4 regions of the Ciceribacter sp. L1K23 genome follow, and region 1 is predicted to be linked to each of the others. Evidence: predicted binding sites of a transcription regulator. Region 1 holds the regulator's gene; each other region holds the start of a gene.
The links. Region 1 encodes PhoB, which activates phosphate uptake and scavenging genes when phosphate is short. Its sites were predicted from a motif close to TGTCATNNANCTGTCAT; they were not measured.
Positions count from the first base shown of each region.

Region 2: J5J10_RS03545 (ceramide glucosyltransferase) is a predicted target of PhoB. The motif match lies at 2,932-2,948, and genes of this name have one in related genera.
Region 3: J5J10_RS21190 (DUF465 domain-containing protein) is a predicted target of PhoB. The motif match lies at 5,466-5,482, and genes of this name have one in related genera.
Region 4: J5J10_RS03085 (PhoX family phosphatase) is a predicted target of PhoB. The motif match lies at 2,111-2,127, and genes of this name have one in related genera.

Region 1 covers NZ_JAGRRC010000001.1:3,345,123-3,353,099, forward strand. Annotated here, with positions in the region: gene argF (ornithine carbamoyltransferase) at 1-884, opposite strand, end outside; gene J5J10_RS16155 (aspartate aminotransferase family protein) at 896-2,101, opposite strand; gene J5J10_RS16160 (GcrA family cell cycle regulator) at 2,520-3,047, shown strand; gene phoB (phosphate regulon transcriptional regulator PhoB) at 3,163-3,846, opposite strand; gene phoU (phosphate signaling complex protein PhoU) at 3,864-4,577, opposite strand; gene pstB (phosphate ABC transporter ATP-binding protein PstB) at 4,619-5,380, opposite strand; gene pstA (phosphate ABC transporter permease PstA) at 5,445-6,800, opposite strand; gene pstC (phosphate ABC transporter permease subunit PstC) at 6,797-7,977, opposite strand, start outside.
Region 2 covers NZ_JAGRRC010000001.1:772,043-780,019, reverse strand. Annotated here, with positions in the region: gene J5J10_RS03565 (DUF1236 domain-containing protein) at 1-258, opposite strand, end outside; gene J5J10_RS03560 (RidA family protein) at 401-790, opposite strand; gene J5J10_RS03555 (phytanoyl-CoA dioxygenase family protein) at 990-2,033, shown strand; gene ung (uracil-DNA glycosylase) at 2,057-2,764, opposite strand; gene J5J10_RS03545 (ceramide glucosyltransferase) at 2,994-4,199, shown strand; gene J5J10_RS03540 (VOC family protein) at 4,213-4,608, opposite strand; gene J5J10_RS03535 (HpcH/HpaI aldolase/citrate lyase family protein) at 4,636-5,436, opposite strand; gene J5J10_RS03530 (sugar-binding transcriptional regulator) at 5,608-6,561, shown strand; gene J5J10_RS03525 (sugar ABC transporter substrate-binding protein) at 6,715-7,977, shown strand, end outside.
Region 3 covers NZ_JAGRRC010000002.1:462,588-470,564, forward strand. Annotated here, with positions in the region: gene J5J10_RS21160 (inositol monophosphatase family protein) at 1-750, opposite strand, end outside; gene J5J10_RS21165 (DUF4010 domain-containing protein) at 889-2,169, opposite strand; gene J5J10_RS21170 (tetratricopeptide repeat protein) at 2,216-3,307, opposite strand; gene J5J10_RS21175 (thiamine phosphate synthase) at 3,316-3,969, opposite strand; gene J5J10_RS21180 (sulfite exporter TauE/SafE family protein) at 4,071-4,835, shown strand; gene J5J10_RS21185 (metalloregulator ArsR/SmtB family transcription factor) at 4,904-5,164, shown strand; gene J5J10_RS21190 (DUF465 domain-containing protein) at 5,230-5,406, opposite strand; gene J5J10_RS21195 (DUF465 domain-containing protein) at 5,639-5,842, shown strand; gene purE (5-(carboxyamino)imidazole ribonucleotide mutase) at 5,859-6,359, shown strand; gene J5J10_RS21205 (5-(carboxyamino)imidazole ribonucleotide synthase) at 6,356-7,408, shown strand; gene ykgO (type B 50S ribosomal protein L36) at 7,579-7,704, shown strand; gene J5J10_RS21215 (hypothetical protein) at 7,894-7,977, shown strand, end outside.
Region 4 covers NZ_JAGRRC010000001.1:684,981-692,957, reverse strand. Annotated here, with positions in the region: gene J5J10_RS03095 (branched-chain amino acid ABC transporter substrate-binding protein) at 1-418, opposite strand, end outside; gene J5J10_RS03090 (aspartate aminotransferase family protein) at 568-1,896, opposite strand; gene J5J10_RS03085 (PhoX family phosphatase) at 2,204-4,177, shown strand; gene J5J10_RS03080 (metalloregulator ArsR/SmtB family transcription factor) at 4,325-4,642, opposite strand; gene J5J10_RS03075 (pyridoxamine 5'-phosphate oxidase family protein) at 4,755-5,504, opposite strand; gene choV (choline ABC transporter ATP-binding protein) at 5,550-6,596, opposite strand; gene choW (choline ABC transporter permease subunit) at 6,593-7,462, opposite strand; gene J5J10_RS03060 (choline ABC transporter substrate-binding protein) at 7,551-7,977, opposite strand, start outside.

The sequences.
Region 1 (7,977 bases):
TTCTGCGCGTGCAGACGGTTCTCCGCCTCGTCGAAGACGACCGACTGCGGACCGTCGATCACGTCGTCGGTGACCTCCTCGCCGCGGTGCGCGGGCAGGCAGTGCATGAACAGCGCGTCGGCGTTGGCCTTCTTCATCAGTTCGACGTTGACCTGGAAGGGCTGGAACACGTTGTGTCCGCGAGCCTTGTGCTCGAGGTTCATCGATACCCAGGTGTCGGTGATGACGGCATCGGCGCCGGCAACGGCCCGGTCGGCATCATGGCACAGCATGATCTCGCCGCCATTGTTCCGCGCCCAGTTGAGGATCTTGTCGTCAGGCTCCGACCCCATGGGCACCGCCATGTTCATCCGGTAGCCGAAACGCGCAGCACCCTCGACCAGCGAATGCAGCACGTTGTTGCCATCGCCGGTCCACGCGAGCGTCTTGCCTTTCACCGGGCCGCGATGCTCCTCGATGGTCATGATGTCGGCCATGATCTGGCAGGGATGGGTAAGATCGGTCAGCGCATTGATGACGGGCACAGTGGCGTGCTCCGCCATTTCCAGCAGGCGGTTGTGATCGGTCGTCCGGATCATGATCGCGTCCACGTAGCGCGACAGGACCTTCGCGGTGTCGCCGATCGTCTCGGCCCGGCCGAGCTGCATTTCGGTGCCGGAGAGAAACAGCGTCTCGCCGCCGAGCTGGCGCATACCGACATCGAAAGAGACGCGGGTGCGGGTGGATGGCTTCTCGAAGATCATCGCCAGCATCTTGCCGGCGAGCGGCTTGCCGGCCGTGCCGGCCTTGGTGTCGCGCTTGCGGCCGATCGCGTCGTCCAGCATCAGCCGGAGATCGGAAGAGGAAACAGCCGAGAGATCGAGAAAATGTTTTGGAGATGCCATTGGTCCACCCGTCAGCCCTGAAGGCTCTTCTTTTCATTCGCCGCCGTCAGGCTTTCGGCAGCCCGTTCGATCCGACGCAGGCCCTCGCGTGCCTCTTCTGCCGTCAGCGTCAGCGGCGGCAGCAGCCGGATGACGTTGTCGCCGGCCGAGACACTGAGCATGTGCTCGCCGCGCATGGCCAGCAGCAGGTCGGCGGACGGGCAGGCGGCCTTGATACCGAGCATGAGCCCCTCGCCGCGAATATCCTCGATCACATCGGGATAGCGATCCTTGAGCGCGGCAAGACCCTGGCGCAGCACCAGTGCCACATCCTGCACATTGCGCAGGAAGCCATCGGCGAGCACGACGTCGAGCACAGCGTTGCCGACAGCCATGGCAAGCGGATTGCCGCCATAGGTCGTGCCATGGGTGCCGGCCTTCATACCCGCGGCCGCCTCGTCGGTCGCAAGGCAGGCGCCGAGCGGGAAGCCGCCACCGATGCCCTTGGCGACCGCCATGATATCGGGCGTGATGCCGGCCCATTCATGGGCGAAGAGTTTTCCGGTCCGGCCGACGCCGCTTTGCACCTCGTCGAGGATGAGCAGCAGGCCGTTCTCGTCGCAGATATCACGGAGTGCGCGAAGGAATTCGTTCGGCACGACGCGGATGCCGCCTTCGCCCTGCACCGGCTCGATCAGTATGGCGGCGGTTTCGTCGGTGATCGCAGCCTTCACCGCGTCGAGGTCGCCGAATGGCACCTGGTCGAAGCCGGCGGCCTTGGGGCCGAAGCCTTCGAGATACTTGGCCTGGCCCCCGGCCGCGATTGTCGCGATCGTACGGCCGTGGAAGGCGCCCTCGAAGGTGATGATGTGAAAGCGCTCGGGATTGCCGCGCGCGAAATGGTAGCGTCGCGCGGTCTTGATCGCGCATTCCAGCGCCTCGGCACCGGAATTGGTGAAGAACACCTTGTCCGCGAAGGTCGCCGACGTCAGCCGTTCGGCAAGCTTTTCCTGGCCCGGCACGTCATAGAGGTTCGACAGGTGCCAGAGCTTGTCCGCCTGGTTCTTCAACGCCTCGACGAGATGCGGGTGCGCGTGGCCGAGCGAGTTGACGGCGATGCCAGCGGCGAAATCCAGATAGCGTTCGCCGGTCTCGGTCACGAGCCAGACGCCTTCCCCTCGCTCGAAGCGCAGCGGTGCGCGCATGTAGGTCTGATAGAGCGGGGATGCCTCGGCCATGGCGCGGAACTCCTTCGGCAGGCGGGGATTGAGACGGAGGGATGACAACCGGTTGGAAGTGCCGGAAATCAAAATGCCGCCTTGCGGCGGCGCCCGCACTATCTCCATTTCCTCCCTTGCTGTCAACAAAACACCGCATTCGCGGGCTTGTTGGCGAAGCGTGTGAGAAAACCCTCGCCAAGGGTAAAATTTGCTCTTGAAACGCGTCGGGAAGCAAGTTGGGGAAAACTTTAAAATCGATTCCCGATGATTCCGCCGACTCTTGTCACGGAGTCAGGCTCACACTAGGTTAATCGTCAATTACTAGACTGCATGCGGCGGAACTAGTCACCGACAGTATCGAAGTTATTTTTGTTTCGGAACCCTCCGAAGCAGCGGTGATGGATTCTGTCATCAATGCTACAGGCGGAGAGCAGGCATGAACTGGACGGATGAGCGCGTCGAAAGGCTCAAGAAATTATGGGCCGAAGGTCTGAGCGCGAGCCAGATCGCGGCGCAGTTGGGCGGAGTGAGCCGCAACGCGGTGATCGGCAAGGTTCACCGTCTCAACCTGCCCGGGCGCGTCAAGGCGGGTGGAACGAGTTCGGTCGCACGGGCGACGAAGCGTCCCGCCGCACCGCAGCGGTCCCAGACCTTCAACCCGCGTCCGGTCGCTGCCCGCCCGGCTGCACGGCCCGCCAACGCCCTCGTTTCGAAGGATGGCGCCGAGTTCGAGGGCGTCGAGGAAACCCGCTTCTCGCCGGCCAACGACGTGATCGTTCCGATCTCTAAGAAGCTGATTTTGACAGAGCTGACCGAGCGCACCTGCAAATGGCCGATCGGCGATCCGACCAAGGACGATTTCCATTTCTGCGGGTGCGAGGCCCTCGACGCATCGCCCTACTGTAGCTACCACGGCAAGCTGGCCTACCAGCCGGTGTCGGAGCGTCGCAAGCAGGCGCGCTGATCCGTCAGAATCCTGATTTTCAAAGGGCCTTCGGGCCCTTTTTCATGTCCGCATCCGGTCATGGAAAAGGCCGCTCTCGACGAGCGGCCTTTCGGGATGTGGGGATCGGCAGGCTTCAGGCTTCCATCGAGTAGCCGGCGCCGCGCACGGTGCGGATCACATCCTGCATGTTCGAGAAGTTCAGAGCCTTGCGCAGGCGTCCGACATGCACGTCGACGGTCCGTTCGTCGACATAGATGTCGTGACCCCAAACGCCATCCAGCAATTGCGAGCGCGAGAAGACGCGGCCGGGCGAGGCCATCAGGAATTCGAGGAGGCGGAATTCCGTCGGGCCGAGGCGGACTTCGCGGCTCTTACGGTGGACCCGGTGGGTTTCGCGGTCGAGCTCGATATCGCCGCAGCGAAGCACGCTGGAGAGCACTTCCGGCTTGGCCCGGCGCAGCATCGCCTTGACACGGGCCATCAGTTCCGGCGTCGAGAACGGCTTGACGACATAGTCGTCGGCGCCGGTCGAAAGGCCACGGACGCGCTCGCTTTCCTCGCCGCGGGCCGTCAGCATGATGATCGGCAGGCGCTCGGTTTCGGGTCGCATGCGCAGGCGTCGGCAAAGCTCGATGCCCGAGACCCCAGGAAGCATCCAGTCAAGGATAAGAAGATCCGGCACGCGCTCCTGGAGGCGAAGTTCCGCCTCGTCTCCGCGCAGGATCGTTTCCACCTCATAGCCTTCCGCTTCGAGATTGTAGCGCAGGAGGACGCTCAGGGCCTCCTCGTCCTCGACGACGGCAATCTTCGGCTGCATGTCTTCGTCCGCCCTGCTTATTCCGTGACCGCACCGAGCGAGGACGTCAGGTCTTCCTTAGGCCGTTCGCCCTCCGGCTGGGAGCCGGTGGTCATGTAGTAAATGGTTTCCGCGATGTTGGTCGCATGGTCTCCGCAGCGCTCCAGGTTCTTGGCGCAGAACAGGAGGTGCGTGCAGGTGGTGATGTTGCGCGGGTCTTCCATCATGTAGGTCAGGAGTTCGCGGAACAGCGAGGTGTAGACGGCGTCGATTTCGTCATCGCGGTCGCGGATCGACTTGGCCTTCTCGGCCGAGCGCGTCGTGTAGACGTCGAGCACTTCCTTGAGCTGAACGAGGACCAGTTCGCAGAGATGTTCGAGACCGCGGCCGAGCTTGCGCGGCACACCGGTGCCCTGCACCGCCATAACGCGCTTGGCGTTGTTCTTGCCCATGTCGCCGACGCGTTCCAGATCGTTGGCGATCCTGAGAGCACCGATGATCTCGCGCAGGTCGGCAGCGACCGGCTGGCGACGGGCGATGGTGACGATCGCCTTGTCGCCGATCTCGCGCTCGATGGCGTCCATGACTACGTCGTCGGAGATTACTTTCTGGGCGAGAGCGGCATCGGAATTCACGAGGGCGCGGACGCTGTCGGCGACCATCTGCTCCGCCATGCCGCCCATCTCGGAGATGCGCCGGATGAGGTATTTCAGTTCCTCATCGAAGGCCGATAAGATGTGTGTGGAAGACATTTTATGAGTTTCCTGTTCTTGAAACGAGCGCGTGAGGAGGATCAGCCGAAGCGACCCATGATGTAATCCTGCGTGCGCTGATCGTCCGGATTGGTGAACATCTTGTCGGTGTCGTTCTCCTCGACGAGTTCGCCGAGGTGGAACATGGCGGTGCGCTGAGACACGCGGGCTGCCTGCTGCATCGAGTGGGTGACGATAACGATGGTGAAATTGGTCCTGAGTTCGTGGATCAGTTCCTCGACCTTGGCGGTCGCGATCGGGTCGAGCGCCGAGCAGGGCTCGTCCATCAGGATCACTTCAGGGCTCACCGAGATGGCGCGGGCGATGCAGAGACGCTGCTGCTGGCCGCCGGAGAGACCGGTGCCGGGCGCGTCGAGGCGGTCCTTCACCTCGTTCCAAAGGCCGGCCTTCTGCAGCGCGGAGGCGACGATGTCGTCGAGGTCCGACTTCTTGCGGGCAAGACCGTGGATGCGCGGGCCGTAGGCGACGTTCTCGTAGATCGACTTCGGGAACGGGTTCGGCTTCTGGAACACCATGCCTACCTTGGCGCGCAGCTGCACCGGATCGACCTTCGGGTCGTAGATGTTTTCACCGTCGATCAGGATCGTGCCGTCGACGCGGCAGCTCGCGATCGTGTCGTTCATGCGGTTGATGCACCGCAGGAAGGTCGACTTGCCGCAGCCCGACGGGCCGATGAAGGCCGTCACGGAACGGGGGCGGATCTCGATGTCCACGTCCTTGATCGCATGCTTGTCGCCGTAGAACACCTGAACCTTGCGGGCCGAGATCTTCGTTTCATTCATGATTGCAGCTTTCGTCGTGGTCGTAGTGATTGTGGTCGGCATGTTACTCATCTGTCAGCCCCTCTTACCAGCGACGCTCGAAACGGCGGCGGAGAATGATTGCGATCAGGTTCATCAGCACCAGGAAGACCAGCAGCACGATGATCGCACCGGATGCCCGTTCGACAAAGGCCGGGTCGCCGCGCTGGGTCCAGTTGTAGACCTGGACGGGCAGCGCCGATGCCGGATCGAAGAAGCCCTCCGGCGGTCCGGCCGGATATTCGCGGACGAAGGCGACCATGCCGATCAGGAGAAGCGGCGCGGTCTCGCCGAGCGCCTGGGCCAGGCCGATGATCGTGCCGGTCAGGATGCCGGGCATGGCGAGCGGCAGCACGTGATGGAAGATCGACTGCATCTTCGAGGCGCCGACGCCGAGTGCGGCATCGCGGATCGACGGCGGAACCGCCTTCAGCGCGGCGCGCGTGGCGATGATGATCGTCGGCAGCGTCATCAGCGTCAGCACGAGGCCGCCGACGACCGGTGCCGATTGCGGCAGGCCGGCGAAGTTGATGAAGACGGCGAGACCGAGGATACCGAAGACGATCGACGGAACCGCCGCCAGGTTGGCGATGTTCACTTCGATCAGGTCGGTGATCTTGTTCTGCGGCGCGAACTCCTCGAGGTAGATCGACGCGGCGACACCGAGCGGCAGCGACAGGACGAGGACGATCAGCATCATGTAGGCCGATCCGAGGATCGCAACACCGAGCCCGGCGGCCTCCGGACGCGTGTCGGATGCGTCGGGCGCGGTGAAGAAATCCCAGTTGAACTTCGTGGTCAGCACGCCGGCGCCTTTCAGCGCGTCGGCAAGCCGGAGCTGCTCGGGCGAGGTATTGCGGTCGAGCGCAGCGCTTTCCATCGTTACCCGGCCCTTGTAGTAGCCGTCTATACGGCCCGACGCGAGCAGGTTGAATGCGACCGTTTCGCCGATCACCGAGGGATTGGCGAGAACATAGTTGCGCAGGCTTGCCGGGGCTTCCTTGGAGATCAGCTCGGCGGCCGCCTTGGCGTTCATTCCCTCGACGGTGATGTCGTTGGTCGCCATGGCGTCGGCGAGCGCCTTCTCGATCAGCGGCGCATAGCCGAAGGTTGATACCTTGGCGATGTTTGCCGGATCCCGCGTGCCGTCCTTGTCGAGCGTTGCCGGATCGAGGAACACGTTGACGGTGATATAGGTCTGCTGGAAGGACGACAGGCCGTTCGAGAGGATGGATAGGAGCAGGCCGACGAGCGCAAGCACACCGAGCGCCACCGCGATCCTGCCCCAGAGACGGAAGCGGGCCTCCGCAGCATTGCGACGTTTCGTGCGGTCATCAATGGCGAGCAGCGACTTCGACTGGACACCTTTGGCGATGTTGTCGAATACGGAAATGTCGGTCATTCGTACTGCTCCCGGTATTTGCGTACGATGTAGAGGGCCAGTACGTTGAGCCCGAGCGTGAAGACGAAGAGGGTCAGGCCAAGCGCGAAGGCGACGAGCGTCTCTGGGCTTGCGAATTCGGTATCCCCGGTCAGCTGACCGACGATTTTCACGGTGACGGTCGTCATTGCCTCGAACGGATTGAGATCGAGCCGCGCCGCGGCACCCGCCCCGAGAACCACGATCATGGTCTCGCCGATGGCGCGGCTGGCCGCCAGCAGGATGGCGCCGACGATGCCCGGAAGGGCGGCCGGAAGAATGACCTGCTTGATCGTTTCCGACTGCGTCGCGCCAAGGCCGTAGGAACCGTCACGAAGCGACTGCGGCACAGCGTTGATGATGTCGTCCGACAGCGAGCTGACGAAGGGGATGATCATGATGCCCATCACGAGGCCGGCGGTCAGAACCGACGACGACGAGTTGCCGAGACCGAGCGGCTGGGCGAGATAATCGCGCAGGAACGGACCGACCGTGATCAGGGCGAAGAGACCGTAGACGATCGTCGGGATGCCGGCCAGGACCTCGATTGCCGGCTTGGCGAAGCTGCGGAGCGACTTGCCGGCATATTCGGCCAGATAGATCGCGATCATCAGGCCGATCGGTACCGCGACCAGGAGCGCGATGAACGAGACGTAGAGAGTGCCCCAGAGCAGCGGCAGAATGCCGAGCTCCGAACCGCCGCGGAATTGCGGGTTCCAGGTGGTCGAGAAGAAGAACTCGCTGGCGGGATAGAGCTTGAAGAAGTTGATGGTCTCGAACACCAGCGAAAACACGATGCCGACGGTGGTCAGGATGGCGACCATCGAGGAGCCGATGAGAAGCGACTTGATGAAGCTCTCGCTGATGTTGCGGGCACGCAGGTCTGGATGAACGCGTATGTAGGACCAGGCGCCGAGCGCGATGGCAACGGCGAGAACGACGACCGTCATCATGATCTGGCCGAGGTTCTGATCCTGCCGGTAGGACTTTGCCGCCTGGAAAACTTCAGGCGCCACGTCGCTGCCAAGGGCCACGCCGACTTCGGCGAGCTGTGCGCGCACGGTCGAAAAGTCGACCGATCCGTCTTCCAGCGCACTTTCCGACATTGCGTTGCGGGCGAGAACGGCGTCGAGTCCGCCTGCAATGCGGCGAACATCGG
Region 2 (7,977 bases), 2.6 Mb from region 1:
GCGCTCCTGGATCACAACGGTTTCGGCCGGCATCGGTGCCTGCTGCACGTAGGTGACCACCCGTTCCGGCGGCGGATCGATTGCCGTGCCGGCAGCGGCACCCACGATACCACCCACAGCCGCTCCGATCGGACCACCGACGATGGCACCCGTTACAGCACCACCGGCCGCACCGGTCACTGTAGAATCCTGCGCAAGGGCCACCCCTGCAAGCGAACTGGCTGCAAGTGCAGCGAGCGCGATTATCCTGGTCTTCATGGCTGTTTCCTTTTCTCCTCGTTTGGATGGCAGGAAAACAGCGGCGCCTCTTTTTTGTTCCGTCATCAAATCCGGAGAGGTCGCGAACGACAGGGTGGAACACACCACGTCTGGGTAAACGACTAGCGTTGCGCGCTAGCCGTCAGAAAACTTTAGCCGCCGTGACCTCCACCTCGACCAGAAACTCGGGCCGGGTGAACCCGCCGACGACGATCAGTGTGGAAACTGGCTTTGGATCCATAGTGTAACGGTCGCGCACGGCCATGTACGGGCCAAAATCCTCGCGTTTGGTGACGAACGCCGAGATACGGATGACGTCGGCAAACGACATTCCCGCCTCCTCCAGAATAGCCTTGATCGCCTCGAAGCAAAGTTCAGCCTGGCCGCTGACATCCGCCGGAATGCTGTCGTCTGGCCGGATTCCCAGCTGCCCGGATGTCACAAGAAGGCTCGCACCTGCGGGAACCATAACGCCGTGATTGTAGTGACCGAACGGCTTTCGGACGGATGGCGGGTTGAAAACGCTTTTCACTGAAAAATCCGGCTTTTATCATCGGGAAAAACAGATTGGCTGGCGGCGCCGGGAATTTCAAGCTCTCGACTGCAACCGTCATCGCTTTTGCAAAGCCTCTCTCATGGTGCGCAACCCTGCTCTTTTCTTTCGCAATAGTGCAACTATGCTGTCACCGCAGGCGTTGTAAGTTGTCTTGCACATCACCATTGGAGGGGAAATGTCGAGAACGTCTATTGCGAGCCAGTGGTGGCGTTATCCGCTTTGGACCATGGCAGTTTTGGGAAGCAGCAAATCGTTCAGAACCAACCCGGTGATAGGCAGTCCGGGCCTCAACGAACGCGGCCTTCACCGCGCACGCGTCAAACTGGCAGCCGACATGGCGGCAAGAAGACGCAAATGGCTCGCGCCCTCCGTCCGTGACGATGAGCGTCAGGCATTCGATCGCGACGGTTATGTCATCCGGGAAAACGCGCTGCCGCGGGAAGTTTTCGAACGGCTGGTCGAAACCCTCCACTCCACCCCCCTTCCGGCACGGGAAATGCGACAGGGGCAGGCGGTGACCAGAATGATCCCGCTCGGCCCAAATGTCCTGTCGACAATACCGGATCTAAAGGCTTTTACCGCTCCGCAGACCTTCGCACCGCTGATCCGCTACGTCGCCGGCCTTCCCGGTGAACCCGTTTACTTCATCCAGACAGTGATCGCTGAGCCGGCCGTGAAAAAGGCTGACCCACAGATAACCCTTCACGCTGACACATTTCACTCGACAGCAAAGGCGTGGCTTTTCCTCCAGGACGTTGGTCCGGATGACGGCCCTTTCGTCTTCGTTCCCGGTTCCCACCATCTAACCCCTGAGCGTCTGGAGTGGGAACACCGCCAAAGTCTGGCTGCGCATCACGACGATCGTCAGCACCATGCTTCCGGGTCGTTCCGTATCTCGCCGGAGGAACTGCAAGCGCTGGGTGATTTCACGCCGCAGAAAGTTACCGTCCCCGCAAACACCATTGTAGTAGCCGACACCTATGCGTTTCATTCGAGAGCAACGAGCCCGAAACATACAATCCGCGCGGAACTGCACGCCTATCATCGCGGCAATCCATTTTCTCCACTTCCGTTCTCGTTGAGCTCTCTACCGGGTTTCGGCGAACGCAGGTTGGACATGTTTCTCGCCTATGAGGACTGGCTCGCCAAAAGGCGGCACAAGCGTCCCGTCTGGCAGGACGTCGGAGAAAGCACCGCTTTCGACGGGGCGCATATCTAAAGCTGTGACAGGCGAAGGTGACCTCACTTGGCCTCGGACATCTCTGGCGTCTCCGGCAGACGCCAATCCACGGGCACCCTGCCGTGCTGTTCGAGATACGCGTTTGCCTTGGAAAAGTGGCCGGAGCCGAAGAAGCCGTTTTGCGCGGACAGCGGTGACGGGTGCGGTGCCTTCAGCACCAGATGGCGTGAGCGATCCACAAAGGCGGCCTTCTTCTGGGCGTAGGACCCCCAAAGCATGAAGACCACGTTGTCGCAACGCTCGTTGACCAGCCGGATCACCGCGTCGGTGAAGCGCTCCCATCCCCTGCCCTGATGCGCGGCGGCGCGACCTTCCTCCACCGTCAGAACACTGTTGAGCAGCAGCACGCCTTGCCGGGCCCAGTGCTCTAGGTACCCGTGCCGGGCCGGTGGGATGCCGAGATCGGACTGCAACTCCTTGTAGATATTGACGAGTGACGGCGGGATCCTGATGCCGGGACGGACGCTGAAGCAAAGTCCATGCGCCTGGCCCGCACCATGATAGGGATCCTGCCCGAGAATCACCACCTTGACCTCTTGCAGGGGAGTAAGATCGAGAGCTCTGAAATACTCGGAACCCTTGGGAAAAATTGTCTTTCCATGCGCCTTCTCCTCGACGAGGAACGCCCGGAGCTGCTGCATGTACGGATTGGCAAACTCGCCGCCGAGTTCCCGTTTCCAGCTTTCTTCCAGTTTGACGTCGGCAGTCATGCGGATCACCGTTTCATGAATGGGCTGTCGATTGAAGGCGACCCGTCGACGGTGTCAACCCGAAGCGAGGCTTTTCCACCTGGCATCATCTGAACGGACAGTCCCAAACGGCAGAGCCTTCAGAAAGCGAGCACGCGGGAACGCAGTCCCGACAAAGGCGTTCGGTCTGTCATAAAACTGTCTCCGAATATGCGTTCTATCGCGCCCGAAACAGCGCGGAATCGGGAACATGACCATGGATGGACTGACGCTCTTCTGCCTGGCGACCGGCGCGGTGCAAATGACGAGTTCGGCATTGGCGATACGACGAGCGTGGGCGACGAGCCACGAGGCTGGCCCCTCGATCCAGGGGCAGCCTCCGGTCAGTATCCTCCGCCCCATCTGCGGCCTCGAAAACAACCTGGAGCGCACGCTCGAATCGGCATTCGCGCTGGATTGGCCTTCTCCCTACGAGGTCGTCTTCTGCGTAGCATCCGAAACGGACCCGGCGATCTCCGTTGCGCGCCGTGTGATCGAGAGGAACCCGCATATACCCGCACGGATTTTGACCGGCGACGACCGGGTCAGCGTCAACCCGAAGCTCAATAATCTCGTCAAGGGCTGGAAGGCGGCCCGCTATCCCTGGATCGTGATGGCCGACAGCAACGTGCTGATGCCGCGCGATTACCTTGCACGCCTTTTCGCGCGCTGGCTGCCCGGCACCGGCATGGTCTGCTCCCCGCCTGTGGGCTCGGATCCGGAGGGCTTCTGGGCCGAGGTCGAATGCGCTTGGCTCAACAGCTACCAGGCCCGGTGGCAACTGGTCGCCGACGAAATCGGTCTGGGTTTCGCGCAGGGCAAGACCATGATGCTCCATCGCGGCCTGCTGGACAGCCATGGCGGCATCGAACGTCTGGCATCCGAAGTGGCGGAGGATGCTGCTTCGACAAAGATCGTCAGGGGCGAAGGTCTCAATGTTCGCTTGGTGGAGAAGCCCTTCCCGCAGCCGATCGGTCACCGCGACTGGCGCGGCATCTGGCGTCGGCAGTTGCGCTGGGCCCGACTGCGACGCGATTCCTTCGTGCTGTTCTTCGTGCCGGAATTGCTGGCCGGAGGCTTGCTGCCGATCCTCGCCGCCGGCACGGCCGCAGCGCTGGGACTATGGTCGCCGGTAACAGCCGCCGCATACGCTATTGCCTGGTACAGTATAGAGCTGGCGCTGATCCGCGCCTATCGCTGGCCGCTCGACCGTTGGACACCATTGGCGCTGCTCGCCCGCGACATCGCTTTGCCGGCACTCTGGTTCGCGGCTTGGTTCGGCAACGGTTTCGAATGGCGCGGCAATGCCATGAGCGTCGCGCATCCCGTTGAGGTCAGCCCTGCAAGAGCGCGCATACGCCGTGCCATGGACAAAACCCGGGAAAAGGCGCGGGCGATAGCCGCCTTTAGGCACTAACGCTGAACATGGTTTACTTGAAGCGCCCGTGACGCTGCAGCACCTCGATCTTGTAGCCATCCGGATCGGTGACAAAGAAGAAGCGGGCAAACAGCGAACCGTCCCGGTTGAACTCCACGATCTTGCCGGGCGCCAAACCCGCGTCGTCCATGCGCCGGTGCTCCGCGTCCAGATCGGTGACGCTGACGGCGAGATGGCCATAGCCGGTGCCCAGGTCGTAGGCCTCGTCCCGCCCCTTGTTGACCGTCAGTTCGAGCTCGAACTCCGTCTCGGGATTGCTGAGATAGATCAGCGTGAAGGTTTCGAAGTCGAGCCGCTCGGCGATGTCTAGTGCGAATGCCGTCCGGTAGAATTCAACGGAGCGCGCCTCTTCCAGAACACGGATCATCGAATGGATCATCTTTGCCATGCGTTTCTCCTAAATGAAAAATAACCGTCAGTAGAGCGAGGGTTTTGAAGGCGTTGCCGCCGTGGATTTGTACGGAGCCACCAGATCGGCTGCGGCCTTGACCAGCAGACCGACATCGCTACCAATCGCCACAAAATTTGCGCCAGCCTCGATTGCCTTGTCGATCAGGTTTTGATCCGTCGTCATGATCCCCGCCGGCTTACCAAGTTCACGGATACGGCCAATAGCTTGGACAACCGTCTTCACAACTTCCGGCGCACGCGGACTGCCGGCAAACCCCATATCAGCGGACAGATCCGCTGGTCCAATGAACACGCCGTCGACACCGTCGGTCTTGGTGATCGCATCAAGGTTTGAAATTGCCAGCCGGCTCTCGATCTGCACAAGACACGCGATCTGTTCGTTGGCGGTTTCGACATAATTGGGCACCCGCCCGAAGTTCGACGCCCGGCCCAGCGACGCGCCAAGACCGCGCACGCCATCGGGCGGATACCGGCAGGCGCGCGCCATCTCAAGTGCCTGTTCCGGCGTGTCGACCATCGGAATCAAAATACTCTGCGCGCCGATGTCGAGCGCCTGCTTGATCATCCAGGTCTCGCCTACGGGGAGGCGAACGACCGCATGGGCGGGATGACGCGCGGCGGCGGCAAGCTGTTGCGTCAGAAGCGGAATATCGTTCGGCCCGTGTTCTCCGTCGATCAGGATCCAGTCAAATCCCGAGCCTGCGCAGATCTCTGCCGCGTGCGGACTTGCCAGCGCCGTCCAGAGGCCTAACAGCCTCTTGCCCTCCTGGATGTCGCGTTTGAACTGGTTGACGGGTGCCGACATTGTCCGTGTCCTTATTCTTGCTGTTCAGTAAGTTGTCATGCAACCCGACCTACCGCTTGACAAGCCCCGGCCAGCCGAATTTCGGTACGCTGATTGTCACACTGGGCAAACCGCCGGTTCTGATTGACACCCCTTGGCGCCGCCGCTACCAAATTCGACCGAGGGGAGATCATGGCAAGACGCATAGGCAGCACCGGAAGACTTGACGACGCCGCACGCGCGGGCTGGCTCTATTACGTTGCCGGCAAGACGCAGGACGAGATCGCCGCCGCCATGAGCATCTCCCGCCAGAGCGCCCAGCGGCTGGTCTCGCTTGCCATCGCGGAGAAACTGATCAAGGTCCGCCTCGACCATCCCATCGCCGAATGCATTGAGCTCGCCCAGGCCCTCAGGGACAAATATGATCTGCGCCAGGTCGAGGTCACGCCCAGCGCACCGGGCTCTGACGGCGGCCATGCCGGTATCGCGGAAGCTGGTGCGGCGGAACTTGAGCGCTGGCTGAAACAGACCGACCCACTGATCATCGCCATCGGTACCGGTCGAACGCTGCGCGCTGCCGTCGACCAGTTGTCGCCGATGGAGTGTCCGCAGCACCGGATCGTCTCGTTGACCGGCAACATCAGCCCCGACGGCTCCGCTGCCTATTACAACGTCATCTTCTCGATGGCCGACGCCATCAAGGCGCGGCATTTTCCGATGCCGCTGCCGGTTATTGTCTCGTCCAAGGCCGAACGTGACCTGCTCCATCAGCAGGCGCTCGTCAAACCGACGCTGGCGCTCGGCGCGAAGGCCGACGTAACGTTCGTCGGTGTCGGCGAAGTCGATCCACAGGCACCGTTGTTGCTCGACGGCTTCCTCAATCCGGACGAGGTGAAGAGCCTGATGGCCGCCGGTGTCATCGGCGAAATCTGCGGCTGGATGTTCGACGAAAACGGTGCGCTCGTCGACAATCCCGTCAACGAACGGATCGCCAGTTTGCCGCTGCCGTCAATCGAGACCTCCTGTGTCATCGGCCTGGCACGAGGCCGCCGCAAGCATGTTGCCATCAGGGCAGCTCTCAGGGGCCGGCACATCAACGCCCTCATTACCGATGAGGATGCAGCACGCTTCCTGCTGCAAGACTGACCCCCCTTCACACACATTTATCGTTTCTTAATCAATTGCTTGACTGCCCTTTTCGGCAGCGCAGCATTGATTCCGCATTGACATTCTCACCGGCAAAAGTGAGTAATTGCCCATGAGCAAAGCGAATGCTCATTTCTCTTCTGGGAGGAAGTTATGACTTTCAAGACGATTCTGCTGGGCGCCTGCTCGGCACTGGCACTGGCTGGAATGGCCTCTGCCGAAACTCTCACCATCGCGACCGTGAACAATGGCGACATGATCCGCATGCAGGGTCTGACGTCGGAATTCACGTCGGCCAACCCCGACATCCAGGTTGAATGGGTCACGCTGGAAGAAAACGTCCTGCGCGAACGCGTCACGACGGATATCGCCACCAAGGGTGGCCAGTACGACATCATGACCATCGGTACCTATGAAGTTCCGATCTGGGCAAAGCAGGGCTGGCTTGTCGCTCTCGACAACCTCGGCGCCGACTATGATGTCGACGATCTGCTGCCGGCCATTCGTTCGGGTCTGACCGGCGATGACGGCAAGCTCTATGCCGCTCCGTTCTACGGCGAATCCTCGTTCATCATGTACCGCAAGGACCTGATGGAGAAGGCCGGCCTGACCATGCCCGATGCCCCGACATGGGAATTCGTGGCTGACGCCGCCCGCAAGATGACCGACCGCGCCAACGACATCAACGGCATCTGCCTTCGCGGCAAGGCCGGCTGGGGCGAGAACATGGCCTTCCTGACGGCCACGTCCAACGCCTTCGGCGCCCGCTGGTTCGACGAAAACTGGAACCCCCAGTTCGACCAGCCGGAATGGAAGAACACGCTCGACTTCTACGTCAAGCTGATGAACGACGCCGGCCCGCAGGGTGCATCGTCGAACGGCTTCAATGAGAACCTGGCGCTGTTCCAGCAGGGCAAGTGCGGCATGTGGATCGACGCCACTGTGGCGGCTTCCTTCGTGACGAACCCGAAGGACTCGACCGTTGCCGACAAGGTCGGCTTCGCTCTGGCTCCCGATACCGGTCTTGGCAAGCGTGGCAACTGGCTCTGGGCCTGGAACCTCGCCATCCCGGCCGGCTCGCAGAAGGTCGAAGCAGCCGAGAAGTTCATCGCCTGGGCAACCAGCAAGCAGTACGCCGAACTGGTCGCCTCCAAGGAAGGTTGGGCAAACGTTCCTCCGGGCACCCGCACCTCGCTCTATGAGAACCCGGAATACCAGAAGGCTGCACCTTTCGCCAAGATGACGCTCGACTCGATCAACGCCGCCGACCCGAAGAACCCGACGGTCAAGCCGGTGCCTTATGTCGGCGTGCAGTTCGTGGCCATCCCGGAATTCCAGGGTCTTGGCACCACGGTCGGCCAGCTCTTCTCGGCAGCCCTTGCAGGTCAGATGTCGGTTGACGACGCGCTCGCCCAG
Region 3 (7,977 bases), on a different contig from region 1:
ATATTCGTTGCCGGCGACCACAGTCCCGGTCGTGAACATGTCGTTGCCGCCGCTCATGTCGCTGACGAACCCGCCGGCTTCGCGGATCAGCAGCAGACCTGCCGCGATATCCCAGGGCGATAGCCCCGTTTCCCAGAAACCGTCCAGACGACCCGCCGCCACATAAGCAAGATCGAGCGCTGCCGCGCCCATACGGCGCACGCCGGCGACCTCACCCATCACGTGACGCAGTTCGATCAGAAACTTTCCATGCTGGCCTCGACCGAGATGCGGAACACCGCAACCGATCACGCAATCCGAAAGCACCTTTCTTGCACCCACGCGGATACGACGATCGTTGACGAAGGCACCACCCCCCTTTTCGGCGGTGTAGAGTTCATCCGTTGCCGGGTTGAAGACAACCCCGGCAACAAGCTCGCCATTGCGCTCCAGCGCGATGGACACGGCGAACTGCGGAATGCCGTGGAGGAAGTTGGTCGTCCCGTCCAGCGGGTCGACGATCCAGCGATGCGCACCGTCGGTGCCCTTGATCTCTTCGCTCTCTTCGCCAAGGAAGCCATAGGTCGGTCGCGCCTTCAGAAGCTCTTCCTTGACGATCTTCTCGGCCTTGAAGTCGGCCTGCGAGACGAAATCACCCGGACCCTTGACGGAAACCTGGAGGTTCTGCACCTCGCCGAAATCACGCGCCAGCGACTTGCCGGCCTTGAAGGCGGCCTGAACCATGACATTGAGAAGTGCTGAACGGGCCATCGGACCATTTCCCCTGGTATGCTGCGAATGAAGGCGGCGGACGCGAACCGTGGCGAAAGCGCTGATCGCAAAAGCGTCGGGCCGGTTCAAGACCACAAAAACCGCCGAAGTTCAAGGGGGACGCATGAGAGGAGCCTATCACCCCGCCTGCAGCAAGCCCGTGACAGGAAGTGCGACCAGCGCGGCAACCCCGGAAAGGACGGTCGCCAGCCATAGATGCATGGCGAAGGACCGCTCGCCCGACACGGTTCCATAAACGGCCTTCGCCACCATGTTCGCGACGATTGCTGCCGCCAGGCCTGTTGTCGCGGCTTTGACGGTTAAAACCGGCAACATCCCGGCGATCGTGACGGTAGCGGCATCGACGTCCGCCAGTCCGGAAAACAAGGAGGCTATCACAAGCCCTTCGTCACCGAAGAACTGCGCTGCCGCCCGGGCGGCGAAAGCGACAAGGACAAGGAGGAGCGCCATCTTCAGCACAGCCCACAATTCGAATGGATTGGCCGGCGGCTGCGTTTCGCTGTCCGCTTTGGTTCGCCGAGCGAGAACGAGGCTGTAGACCCCCATGACGGCGGCCGCGAGAATGATGGACGGCAAGAGTGGCGCTGCGAGAGGTGCAGCAAGCGTGGCGACCAACAACCCGGTCCGCGCGAGCGAGACGGCACCGGCACTGATCGCGCCGGCGGCCAACGCTTGGCTTGTTGACGGATTCTCGGCAGAGCGCCGGGCAAAGGAGATCGTCGTACCGGTGGAAGATGCCAGCCCGCCTATTGCACCTGCCACCACACCACCGACGGATGGACCCAGCAGTCGGATCGCCACATAGCCGACAAAGGAAATCGACGCGAGCAGGATCGCGAGCACGAGGATTGATCGGGGCGATACCCCGCCAAAGGGACCGATTGTCTGATCGGGAACCACCGGCAGGAGCACGAACGTCATGGCGAGCAGGATGATGGCGGAGCGAAGTTCCGCCCACTGCAGGCGGCGGATAGCGGCATGAAGGAAATCACGGGCGGCAAGAATGGCGACGAGCGCAACCCCGCCAGCAGAGGCGAGCACCAGATCCCCCAGAACCGAAAGGGCTCCCAGTCCGAAGGTCAGCATGGCGGCAATGACCGAAGTGACGCTGAAACTCTGTTCGGCGATTGCCTCCCTGATGGAAAACACCACCATCACAATTGAAAGCGAAAGAAGGAAGACGCCGACTGTGATCCCCGGCAGGCCGCCGGTTTTTTGCAAGGCATGTTCGAGCAAGCCTGCGACACCACCGAGCATCCCGAACATCGTGAAGGTACGGATGCCGGCCGTGCGAGCACCTTCGCGCTCTTCCCGCTCGCGCCAGTGACGCTCCACGCCGACGGCCGCGCCGATGGCGATTGCCAGCCCCAGTCGCTCAAAAAGTTCAAGATTGTCCATGTCGACCCCGAGAGCCGCGGCGATCCTGCTAGTCGGCTGGCTGCCGCTACCTTACCCGAAACCGATTCGCGGCGTCGATGGCCTTCTTCTGCTGCTCTTCCGTAAGGCCGAGATAGAAGTCCTCCAGCCCCGCATCCGTCAACCCGGCGCGACGCGAAAGCACGTACCACTTGGCCGCCTCCACCGGATCGGGACGTGTGCCGAGTGCATTGATATAAAGATGCGACAGCCGGTTCTGCGCGACGACATTGCCGCGCCGCGCCGCACGGCTGAGCCAATGGAAGCCCTGGTCGTAGTCTCGCTCGCCTGCAATGCCGTTGACATACCAGATGCCGATGTCGAGTTCCGCCGTGTCGAAACCGGCCTTGGCCGCGCGGAGCATGTAGTCCCGTGCCTTCACCCGCTTGTCGTCGCTGACGCCCGGAAGCGTGTTGTAAAGCTGCGCGACGGCATATTGGGCATCGGCAACGCCCTGGTCGGCGGACTTTTCATAGTAAGGCAGGGCGAGTTGCAGGCCCTTGCGTCCGGGATTGTCACTGACAAGCGTCTGCGCCCAGTTGAACTGCGCGGACGCGTTGCCGGCATCAGCCGCCTTGCGCATGAAATCGTCGGCCTTTGCCTTGTCACGCTCGACGTGACGCCCCTCCATCAGGAGCAGGGCATATTGGAACATGGCATTTGGATCACCGCCGGCGGCGGCCTGGCCGTACCAGAAGGCGGCGGCCTTCGGATCCCGCTTCACGCCAAGACCCCTTGTGGTCATTTCGGCAATGAGGGTCTGTGCGGTCGGGTCGCCCAGTTGCGCTCGCGGCAAGGCCTTGTCCAGCGCGGTGAGATAAAGTCCCCGCTGGAAGGCACCATATGCCTCATCGAGCGGGCCGTCATAAGGCTTCTCAGGCGGCGGCTCTGGCAAGGGGGCGCCCATGCGCTGGTAAAGGGACAAACCTTGTATCTGTGTATCGGAGGCTTCCCCGGAAGGTTCAGCGGCTCCCGGACGTTCCGTCCGGTCAAGTGTCGTCGCGTCGTCCTCAAGCGGCCGGTTGACGGCATCGCCGCCGCCCTCCTGCGCGAGCGCCGCCGTTGCAAGGCTGATCAGCGATGCAAAGAGTGCCGAAGTGAGGTGTGCCCGAAACGCCATGCGCCGTTTCAACCGTCAAACCGTGGCGCTTTTTCGTCAAGCAGGGCGTTCACACGAGAGATGATCGTGGACGCCTGGGCGGGATCGGCGAAGACCGCCTTGCCCAGCGCCACGAACTCCGCACCGGTCTCCGCGACAGCGAGCGCCGACTCGGGATCCGTGCCGCCCATGACCATGCAGGGGATTTCGACCATCGACGCCCACCACTCCGCCAATGCCAGATTCTTGGAATGCGGCTCCGGCTTGATATCGCCGTCGAGCTTGCCGAAGAAGATGTAGTCGGGCTGCAATTCCCCGATTTCCAGGGCCGCGTGCCGTTCCTTGGCGGTGCCACCGCCAACGATCATCTTCGGCGTGTGCTTCTCGATCGCCTCAGCCAGTGCCTCCTGGTTTCCCTCGATATGAAGCCCGTCAGCCCTCGCCCGTCCCGCGACCCGACTGTCATTGACGATCAACGCAGCAGCTCCGGCATCCTGGATGACCGGCACCAGCTTCTCCGCATGCTCCTGAAAGACACGATCGTCGAGGTCGTACTTGGGTACGATCACCGATGCGACATCGCCGCCCTTGAGGGCATCGCCAAGCACTCGCGCACGCTCCACGGCATCGGCCATGTCAGGCAGCACGAGTACCAGACGGCATCGATTGTCAGCTGTGGTCATGTGTTCATTCCTTTCGGCGGCCCCCGTGCTTCATACCGTGGGGCTCGCATCCCTGTTGGAAATTCGATAGACCGGTGCGGTCAAAGGATCAACAGAAACCCATGCTGCCATCATTCGAGTTTTTTCTGGTCGCCATTCCGGCCGTCGCCGTCGTGGGGCTTTCCAAAGGCGGTCTGGGTGGCGCCTTCGCTCTCGTTGGCGTCCCGCTGATGGCACTCGCTGTGCCGCCGATGCAGGCAGCAGCAATTTTCCTGCCGATTCTCCTGGTCATGGATGCCGTCGCACTCTGGGCATGGCGGCAGTACAACGATCGCCGCACCCTTTTTATCCTGTTGCCGGGAGCAATTCTCGGAATCGGATTGGGCTGGGCTACATCAAGCTACGTGTCCGCCAATGCCATGAGGCTTGTCCTCGGCCTCATCACGGTGGCGTTCGTCCTACGTTTCGTTGCCGAGACCTATGTCAGGCACCGGGGCAATGAAATTGCCGCCCGCTCTCACAACAGTGTCCTCGCCACCTTCTGGGGGACAGTGTGCGGTTATTCGAGTTTCGTCGCCCACGCCGGAGGACCGCCGTTTCAGATCTACGTCCTGCCGCTGAAGCTCGACCCACGCAGCTACACCGGCGCCAGCGTGCGCTTTTTCGCGCTGGTAAACCTGATCAAGGTCATCCCCTATTTCGCCCTTGGCGAACTGGACACGGAAAATCTGACCCTGTCCTTCTTCCTCCTGCCCGTCGCGCTTGTCTCGACCTTGGCCGGCGCGCAATTGGTAAAGATGATGAAGCCGGCGATTTTCTACCCGTTCATGTACGGAATGGCGCTTATCGCCGGCCTGAAACTGCTTTGGGACGGGATCGGTCTTTAGTCGATTGCAGGTTGCTGCAACGCACAACCCGCTTGCCGGTCACCAAAGTTTCGCTTAGGCTTTTCCACATGAGCAATCCCGATGTCTTCGCAGCCATTGCCGACCCGAATCGCCGGCACATCCTGGAAGAACTTCGGCGCGCGCCCAAAACCGTCAACGACCTGGCAAAGGGCCTCCCCATCAGCCGCCCGGCTGTGTCGCAACACCTGAAGGCGCTGCTCGATTGCGGTCTTGTCACGGTCATATCGGAGGGGACACGGCGGATCTACTCCGTCAACAACCGGGGCTTCGACGGCATGAACCTATGGCTGGACCAATTCTGGTCCTGAAAAAACAAAGCCCCGCGAACCGCAATGGTCCCCGGGGCACGGTACTGACAATGTCGGAACGATGATCAGTGGCGGGTCGATGCCCTCAGACGTTCCATCTCATCCTTGATACGCAGCTTGTTACGCTTGATTTCGGCGATTTGCTGGTCGTCGATGGAGGGCGAAGCGAGCGCCGTGTTCAGCTTTTCCTCCAGAGCACCATGCTTCTTGGCGAGCGATTCAAGATGAGCCTGTATGGTCATTTGTCACGTCCTTCCTTGTCGCCTACCTCCCGCCATCAACCGCGGGAGTTTCAGGCTTTGCGAAAGTAATGTGACACGAACAATGTGTTTTGTCGAAGGCCAAAATGCACCTTATGAACGGCATTTTCCGGAATACGGATAACTTCCCGTTACCGCTAATTGGTGATAGGAGCTTGCGCGAATCTTCGGCACGCCGGAAAACAGCGTGACATGCTCGAATGGGGACAAAACCATGCCCGACCAGGAACAGGCGGATATCAGGCTCGCTCTCGCAAGGCTGCGCCAGGAGCACGAGGATTACGATGCCGCGATCAATGCCATGATCCAGGTCGGCTGCGAAGCGCTGAGAATCCAGCGCATGAAGAAGAAGAAACTCGGCATCAAGGACAAGATGAGCAAGCTCGAAGATCAGATCATCCCCGACATCATCGCCTGAGGAAAGGGCAGCAACGATGAGCGAAGAGCGTCCGCCCGTTGCCATCATCATGGGCAGCCAGTCTGACTGGGAAACGATGAAGAATGCCGCCGACACGCTGGAGGCGCTCGACATCAGCTACGAGGCCCGGATCGTCTCTGCCCATCGGACACCCGACCGGATGTACGCCTTCGCCAAGGAGGCCCGCGAAGAGGGTTTCAAGGTGATCATCGCCGGCGCCGGTGGCGCAGCCCATCTGCCGGGGATGGTTGCATCCCTCTGCCCCCTCCCCGTCTTTGGCGTTCCCGTCCAGTCGAAGACCATGTCCGGAATGGATAGCCTCTATTCCATCGTCCAGATGCCGGCCGGTATCCCGGTCGGAACGCTGGCGATCGGGCGCGCCGGCGCGGTCAATGCGGCGCTGCTGGCAGCACGGGTTCTCGCCATTACCGACCTCGATCTCGCTGAACGGCTGGACGACTGGATTGACCGGCAAAGTTCGGCCGTCGCCGAATATCCGGTGGACGAGGCACCATGACGCAGACCACGATTGGCATCATCGGCGGCGGCCAGCTCGGGCGAATGCTCGCTATGGCAGCGGCCCGTCTCAATTTTCGGACAATGATCCTTGAGCCGCAGGCAGACTGCCCAGCCGCTCAGGTTGCGAACCGCCAGATCGTCGCAAGCTATACCGATCCCTCGGCGCTCGCCGAACTGGCGCGGTCCTGCGACATTATTACCTACGAATTCGAGAACGTTCCGGTCGAAGCCGCACATAAGCTTGCCGAGGAGCGCCCGGTGTTTCCTCCTGCAAAAGCGCTTGAGGTCGCCCAGGATCGCCTGACTGAGAAGCAGTTCCTGAACGGCGTCGGCATTCCGACGGCCGATTTCAGGGCCGTCGACAACCAGGACGGACTCGTTGCTGCTCTCGCGGATTTTGGCGGCCAAGGCGTGCTCAAGACACGCCGCATGGGATACGATGGCAAGGGTCAGAAGGTTTTTCGTGCCGGCGACGCAGCGGATGGAGCTTTCGCGGAATTGGGTGGCGTTCCGCTTATTCTTGAGAGCTTTGTGCCCTTCGAGCGCGAAGTCTCGGTTATCGCCGCGCGTGGAACGGACGGATCGATAGTCTGTTTCGACGTGGCCGAAAACGTCCACCGCAACGGCATACTCCATACATCGACCGTGCCGGCAAGGATCACCCCCACTACGGAACAAGCGGCCCGTGCCGCCGCCGATAAACTTCTTTCTGGGCTGGGTTATGTGGGTGTCATTGGCATCGAGTTTTTCGTCCTGCCGGACGGCAGCCTGATCGCGAACGAGATTGCGCCACGCGTCCACAATTCCGGTCACTGGACGGAAGCGGCCTGTGTCGTATCTCAGTTCGAACAACACATTCGCGCTGTGGCGGGCCTTCCTCTCGGAGCGACCGAGCGACATTCCGACTGCGTCATGACAAACCTGATCGGCAACGATATCGCCGACGTTCCCGCATGGCTCTCCCGGACGAACACGCTGGTGCACCTTTACGGCAAGACCGAAGCGCGTCCCGGCCGCAAGATGGGCCATGTCACCGAGCTGAAATGACGGGATTTTCTGCCGAATGCGGCTGAAAAGTCGCCCCGGCGGTTGACATTCGGGCTTTGCTCGGAGTATTTGCCACCAACCCAAGAAGAGCGCGCCCCGCGGCGCGCTTTTGAATGTTTAAGACTCTCGGCGAATCGCAGGTTCGTCGGCAACCCTCGCGGATCGGTAAAATGAAGATCAAGAATTCGCTGAAAGCACTGAAGGCCCGTCATCGCGACAACCGTCTGGTCCGCCGCAAGGGTCGCATCTACATCATCAACAAGCAGAACCCGCGCTTCAAGGCCCGCCAGGGCTGAGGTCGACGACGTACGGACATCCGCGACGTCTGTTGATAGCGAAGTTTTGAATTTGAAACACGGCGCAGGCGAACTATCATAGTTCGCATGCGCTTTTTTCGTTTGCCGATTCTTCTGCTGGGACTGATTCCTGCCATGCCGGCGACGGCGCAGGACGAGGAGGCGGCATCCGCCTCGCCACCGGCGGTCATGTCCGACGAGATGACGACCGCGGATAGCGTGGAGCGTCTTCTGGTCGACCTAAAGCGGCAGCGAAACCCCGACAGCGCCCAA
Region 4 (7,977 bases), 2.7 Mb from region 1:
AGGTACGGAATACGGTCGAGAAGCCCTGGGCGGTCAGTTCCGGCGAGGTGGCTGTCGGGGTGACCATCAGCACGCCGTTTTCGGCGAAGACGGCGGACGCCGGGACCGATACGCCCGAGGTCACCGGGCCGACGACGAAGCGGATGCCTTCGCCAACCAGCTGGTTGGCGGCCGATACGCCCTGCTTCGGCTCGCCGGCATCGTCGGTGACCTTCAGCACGAGCTGCTCGCCGTTGACGCCGCCCTTCTTGTTGATTTCCTCGATGGCCGTCTCGGTGCCGTTCTTGATCTGCGCGCCGATGGCGGCGAGCGGTCCGGTGAGCGGCGCGACCATACCGATGGTGATGTCGGCATAAGCGGCGGGTGTGGCGGCGAAAAGCGCGACAGCGGCCGCGCCGGCGAGAAGGTGAAATTTCATGTCCGTCTCCTTGGGTCGGCGCGACCGATCTCTGCCGGTTCTGGCGCCATTTGGGTTATTTTGTTGCTCCCCATCATTGCTTTAGACAAAAACGAAGCATGAAAAAAGGCCGCTGGAGAGCGGCCTTCTGTCTCGGGACGGCGATGTCCTCAGATATTCGCCATCAGCACCTTGCGGAGCTTGTCGAAGAGTTCGTCGATCTGCTCGGTGGTGATGATCAGCGGCGGCGAGAGCGCGATGATGTCGCCGGTTGTGCGGATCAAGAGGCCGGATTCATAGGCCTTCAGGAAGGCGTTGAAAGCGCGCTTGGTCGGTTCGCCGTCGATCGGTTTCAGCTCGATCGCACCGATCAGGCCGAGGTTCCTGATGTCGATGACATTCGGGCAGTCCCGCAGCGAATGCAGCTTCTCTTCCCAGTACGGCGCGATGTCGGCGGCGCGGGTCAGCAGGCCCTCTTCCTTGTAGGTGTCGAGCGTGCCGAGTGCGGCGGCCGAGGCGATCGGGTTGCCGGAATAGGTATAGCCGTGGAAGAACTCGATCATGTGTTCCGGGCCGGTCATGAAGGCGTCGTGGATTTCGGCTGTCACGAAGACCGCGCCCATCGGGATGACGCCGTTGGTCAGGCCCTTGGCGGTCGTGATGATGTCGGGCTTGACGTCGAAATACTGGGCCGCGAAGGGCGCGCCGAGACGGCCGAAGCCGGTGATGACCTCGTCGAAGATCAGCAGGATGCCGTGCTTGGTGCAGAGTTCGCGCAGGCGCTGCAGATAGCCTTTCGGCGGGATCAGCACGCCGGTGGAGCCGGCAACGGGTTCGACGATGACGGCGGCGATGGTCGAGGCGTCATGCAGGGTGACGATGCGCTCCAGTTCGTCGGCGAGATCGCCGCCATGCTCGGGCATGCCCTTGGAGAACGCGTTCTTGCCCGGCTGGTGGGTGTGCGGCATGTGGTCGACGCCGGTCAAAAGCGTACCGAACATCTTGCGGTTGGAGACGATGCCGCCGACCGAGATGCCGCCGAAGTTGACGCCGTGATAGCCGCGCTCGCGGCCGATGAGGCGGGTGCGTGAGCCCTGGCCCTTCACGCGCTGGTAGGCGAGCGCCACCTTGAGCGCCGTCTCGACCGATTCCGAGCCGGAATTGGTGTAGAGCACATGCGCCATGTTGTCGGGGGCGAGGTCGATCAGGCGGTTCGCCAGCTCGAAGGCCTTCGGATGGCCGAGCTGGAAGGCCGGCGCGTAGTCGAGTTCGCCAGCCTGCTCGCGGATCGCCTCGGTGATCATGGGGCGGCAGTGGCCGGCGTTCACGCACCAGAGGCCGGCGGTGCCGTCGAGCACCTGACGGCCGTCATGGGTGGTGTAATGCATATCCTTGGCGCCGACGAAAAGGCGCGGCTCCTTCTTGAACTGCCGGTTCGCGGTGAACGGCATCCAGAAGGCGCGCAGGTCGTTGGGCGTGGACGTAAGACGGTTGGACATCGAAATCTCTCCAGGCCATTTGCGTGACGGGCGGCCGAACCCCGGTTGTTGGCGGCAAATCATGCCTGATATTTTGAGCGCTTGCTCAAATTATCAGGGCGCTTGGGGCCGTCAAGGCGGCATCAGCAAACGTCATGGATTGCCTGTCTGGCGGTGATGATCATGCGCCGGCAACTCGTACCGGTCGAGTCCAAAAAGGGTAACCGTGGTGCCCTGTCATCGGCCCTTCTTGGAGGAGGCGTACGCCTTGGGGCGCACGTGCATTCCCTCATTCATTCCTTGATATCAGTCAATTTTCGGAGGCATCATGTCAGACCGCCAGAAGACGCGCGCGCGTCCCAATCCGCGCCGCCAGATTGCAGAAAGCTACTGTTCCATCCTCAACGAGGGCATCCGCCGCCGTTCCGTGCTCAAGGGCCTCGTCGCCGGCCTCGGCGGTGTCGCGCTTGCACCGCTGCTCTCCTCGCAGCCGGCTGCCGCGGCGGCTGCGGGTTCGCTGTCCTTCAAGGAATTGGAGCGCGTGCGTGACGATCGCGATCACTGGCCGGAGGGCTACGACCGGCAGGTGCTGATCCGCTGGGGCGACGCGCTCTTCCCCGACAGCCCGGCCTTCGATCTCGCCACCCTCGACGGCAAGGCGGCCGAGCGCCAGTTCGGCTACAACAACGACTTCACCTATTTCATGCCGCTGCCGCATGGTGCTGCGACGGCCGACAACGGCCTGATGATCGTCAGCCATGAATATGCCTCGCCCTTCCTGATGTTTCCCGGCCTCACCGATGAGGACTACCGCGACACGCTGACGGACGACCAAATCCGCGCCATCATGGCGAGCGTCGGCCTCAGCATTTTCGAGGTCCGCCGCACCGACGGCAAATGGGCCGTGGTGCTCGACAGTTCCTACAACCGCCGCATCCACATGGGCACCGACATGGCGATCTCGGGACCGGCGGCCGGCGATGACCGGCTGAAGACCAAGGCCGATCCGACAGGCCGGGCCGTGTTCGGCACCATCTCCAACTGCAATGGCGGGATCACCCCCTGGGGCACGATGCTGTCGGGCGAAGAGGGTGCGATGGACGTCTTCGCCGGCGACTACACCGTCCTGCCGAACCAGGAACTGGTTGAGCGACAGGGCTGGGACGAGGAGGACAACGACATTTATGCCGCCGGCCGCCTGGAATCGCGGCTGCGCTTCGAGGACGAGCCGAACGAGTGGATGCGGTTCGACTGGGTGGTCGAGATCGATCCGCTCGATCCATCGGCAAAGCCGGTCAAACGCACGGCGCTCGGACGCTTCACCCATGAGGGCGCGCAATGCGCCGTAGCCCCGGATGGACGCGTCGTCGTGTTCATGGGCGACGACGACGACTTCGAATATCTCTACCGCTTCGTCACCCGCGATCCGTGGAACCCGACCGACCGCGCAGCCAACCGCGACCTGCTGGATGAGGGCACGTTGTCGGTGGCGAAATTCGAGAGCGATGGCACGATGCGCTGGCTGCCGCTCATCGCCGGCGAAGGGCCGCTGACGGCCGAGGCGGGCTTTGCAAGCCAGGCCGACGTGGTGCTCAACACGCGCGCGGCTGCCGACCTCTTGGGTGCGACGCCGATGGATGCGCCGGAGGGGTTCGTCGTGCATCCGCAGACGGGCAAGCTCTATGTGGCGATGACCGAGAACGAGGACCGGCTGGCGGCCGGCGAGGGCGATGAAGCTGAGCAGGTTAATGCCGCCAATCCGCGCGGGCCGAACCCGCACGGCCACCTCCTCGAACTGGTGCCGCCGGATGTAGGCGACAAACCCGACTATGCCGCCGAGACCTTCCGCTGGGACGTCTTCGTGCTCTGCGGCGATCCCGCGGTGGCGGAGGACGGCGCGATGTTCCACGCATCGACGACCGCCAACGGCTGGTTCACCGATCCCGACAATCTGGCGGTCGACCCGGCCGGGCGCCTTTGGGTCGCGACCGACGGTCCGCCGCCGGAAGGCATTGCCGATGCGCTCTACGTGATGGAGACGGAGGGCGAGGGGCGGGCACTGCCGAAGCTCTTCTACATCCCGCCGGTCGGGTCCGAATGCTGCTCGCCGACCTTTACGCCCGACGGCACGTCGGTGTTCATCTCGATCCAGCATCCCGGTGAGCTGCGGATGGATGACAACGAGGATGCCACGTCGATCGCCGACATCGGCACGCTCTGGCCGGACTTTGCCGACGGTATGCCGGCCCGGCCCTCGCTCATCGTTCTCAGCCGCAACGACCAGGCCGTCGTCGGCAGTTGAGCTTCGGCAACGAAAAAGCCGGCGGATCGAGGATCCGCCGGCCAGTCTCTCTTGCATATAACGTCATCCAAAAAGCCGCGACACCATTGGCCTGGTAGTCTTGGACCGCTCTTCCGCCTGCTGTCTGCCTTTATGGCAGCGCTATCATCAGGCGGCGGAACGGCTGGCCTCTGTCTGGCAATAAATGTCTTCCAGCGTCTCAAGAACCTTGATGACGGACTCCGAATTGCTGGAATAATAAATTGTCTGCGCGTCGCGACGCGTCTTGACGAGTTTCTGGGCCCTGAGCTTCGACAGGTGCTGGGAGAGCGCCGACTGGCTGAGGCCGACCTGCTGTGCGAGAACGCCGACCGGCACCTCGCCCTTGACCAGGCTGCACAGGATCATAAGCCGCTTGGGGTTTGCCATCGCCGAAAGAAGGCCGGCAGCGGCTGCCGACTGTTCGGTCAAAGTCTTGGTGTTCATAAGCTCATTCTTCCCTAAAAACCGGTTGCCCACGCGGGCGAACCGCTTGCAATCAGCGTAGTACGAATGCCCGAAAGTGTACCAAGCGGCTAAAAATTGTATATGCCTAAATTTAAGGTATCGGGTATGCTGATTTAGATAAGTCTAATTTAATGTCCCTAAGGTTGTGGCAGGGGGCGCTAAACTCCCACCGGAGGGCAAAATCCCCGGAAATCAGGTCGATTCCGGCCATATCAAGGCCGCAGACCTGCCATTTCAGCGCGTTGTCGCCACCAAGGTGCCCTGCCAGTACTGCCGGGAGATCGGGTAGGTCCCCCATTAATTCTTGCAGTGTCTCGGCCTCCCCACCGGCAAATTCCGCCTGTCCAAAGTTTGCAATGATCAAGTCGTCGGCGGGCAAAATGTATGCACGGCCAAAGCCGCCGTTCAGACTTGCGCCCTGCGGGACCAACCGGAAGAAGCGAAAGTCTGGGAAGTCGATGTAGAGCTTCGACTTGGGGTGGCGGGCAAGAAAGCGGGCGCGAAGACGTGCGTGTACGTCGCTGTCACGGTCCACCGGTTCGGCAAGGCACTGGACGGTCAGTCTGGGATAGGCGAGGGGATCACCCTTGCCGGGTTCTCCGGCCAGCAGCGAGCAGCGGCTGTCGGCTGAGAGCGCGCGTGTGTGGGCCGACAGGTTCGATACGAGAATGACCGGCACGCCGTCGCTGTCTGTTGCGACCAGCACGCGGCTGACGGAGGGAAAATGCGTTTCCGGATCGACGACTGCGAGCGCCACGTAACGCGCCGCCCGCACCAATGTTCGCGCCAGGCGCCTCGCGTCCTCGTCCGTTTCGCGAATCACGGAAGGTTTGTCAGCCATCATCCTGTTCCCGGCCACCCGGCACAGAAGTGCGCGGAACCGGTCTCAGACCGGTTCCTTGCGCCTGTGCCGCGTCAGCCCTGCTATCACTTCATTGGCGCTGATCGTGCCGATGATCGATCCGTTGTCAACAACGCCGATCGTGCCGGGTTGCCGCGCCAGCACGTCGAGGATGTCGACCAGCGGTGTTTGCGGTTTCGCGGTGCCGCTGACGGCGCCCTGGGTGGCGGCGCCCGGTGTCATCACGTCGCTCGCGGTCAGCATGTTGATCGGGTTCATGTTCTGCACGAAGTCGGCGACATACTGGTTGATCGGGTTGCTGACGATCTCCTGCGGTGTGCCGCACTGGATGATGCGGCCGCCTTCCATGATGGCGATGCGGTTGCCGATCCGGAAGGCCTCGTCCAGATCGTGGCTGACGAAGAGGATCGTCTTCTTCAGGCGCGACTGGAATTCCAGAAGCTCGTCCTGGAGGCGCGTGCGGATCAGCGGGTCGAGGGCCGAGAACGGTTCGTCCATCAAAAGGATCGGCGCGCCGGTGGCGAAGGCGCGGGCGAGCCCGACGCGCTGCTGCATGCCGCCCGACAGTTCGTTGACCTTGCGGTCGGCCCATTGCGAGAGGTTCACCAGATGAAGCTGCTCGTCGACCGTCTTCCGGCGCTCCGCCTCGCGAACACCCGCCAGTTCCAAGCCAAAACCGACGTTTTCGGCAACCGTCCGCCAGGGCAGGAGACCGAACTGCTGGAAGACCATCGAGACGGTGTGCATGCGCAGGTCGCGCAGCTTGGCAGCGGAGCATGTGTAGGGATCGACATGTCCGCCCGTCGTCCTGACGGTGACATTGCCGCGAACGACGGGCGCAAGACCGTTCACAGCGCGCAGCAGCGTCGACTTGCCGGAACCCGAGAGGCCCATCAGCACGAGGATTTCCCCTTCGTGCACCGTCAGGGAGGCGCCGGCAACGCCGAGCACCAGTCCCGTCTCGGCACCGATCTCGTCGCGGGTGCGCCCTTGGTCGATCAGTTCGATTGCTTTTTGCGGATTGTCGCCGAATACGATGTCGACGTTGGAGAAAATGACGGCTTCGGTCATGTGTCTTCTCCGGGAATGCGGAAGATCCGGTCGAGGATGATGGCGAGAATGACGATGCAGAGACCTGCCTCGAATCCCCGGGCGATGTTGACGGTGTTCAGCGCGCGGACGACCGGAACGCCGAGACCGCTGGCGCCGACGAGCGCGGCGATCACGACCATCGACAGCGACAGCATGATGGTCTGGGTGAGGCCGGCCATGATCTGCGGCGTCGCAAAGGGCAGTTCCACCTTGCGCAGCACCTGCGTGGGCGTGGCACCGAACGCCACAGCGGCTTCGACCAGCGACGGCGGGGTGGAGATGATGCCGAGACGGGTCAGGCGGATCGGCGCGGGGATCGCGAAGATCACGGTGGCGATCAGGCCAGGCACCATGCCGAGGCCGAAAAGGATCAGCGCCGGGATCAGGTAGACGAAGGTCGGGATGGTCTGCATTAGGTCGAGCACGGGCCGAACGCCGGCATAGAGCCAGGGTCGGCGCGCGCAGGCAATGCCGATCGGCACACCGACGACCATCGACACACCTGTGGCTGCCAGTACCAGCGCCAGCGTTTCCATCGTCTCCTTCCAGTAGCCCTGATTATAGATCAGGAGCAGGCCGATCAGCGTGAACAGCGTCACGCCGAGCGAACGGCGTACCAGCCAGGCGATGGCCGTGAAGATGGCGATCATCAGAAGCGGATAGAGCGCCTCGAGCGGGCTGCCCTTGAGATACGGCGCCTGCAGAACGAAGAGCATCGCGTCGATCGACGCGTCGAGAATGGTCGCGATGAAATCGAAGAAAATTTTGAGATTTGTGGTCAGCCAGTCGACCAAAAGTTTCGACGTCGCCCCGATCGGGATCTTGTAGTCGGTGAGAAAATTCATGCGTGTCCCCGAAATTGGCGCAGAGCAAATGGCTCAGCACCCGCGCGGGAGGACGATCCTTCCGCGCGGGGCCATTTCGTTCGCTCGATCAGAGGCCGAGCGCCGACTTGACGGCTGCGAGGCCTTCGGCGCCGTCCTTGGTCGTCACGCCTGCAAGCCAGGGTTCAACGGCCGACGGGTTGGCCTTCAGCCACTCGGTGGCAGCAGCTTCGGCATCCTCACCGTCGTTCAGGATCTTGCCCATGATCTCGTTTTCCATGGCCAGCGAGAACTTAAGGTTGGTCACGAACTTGCCGACATTCGGGCATTCGGTGGTGTAGCCGGCACGGGTGTTGGTGTAGATCGTCGCGCCACCGAAGTCGGGGCCGAAGACGTCATCGCCGCCAGACAGGTAGGTCAGCTTGAAGTTGGCGTTCATCGGATGCGGTTCCCAGCCGAGGAAAACGATCGGCGTGCCATCCTGTTCGGCGCGGGCGACCTGCGCGAGCATGCCCTGCTCGGAGGATTCGACCACT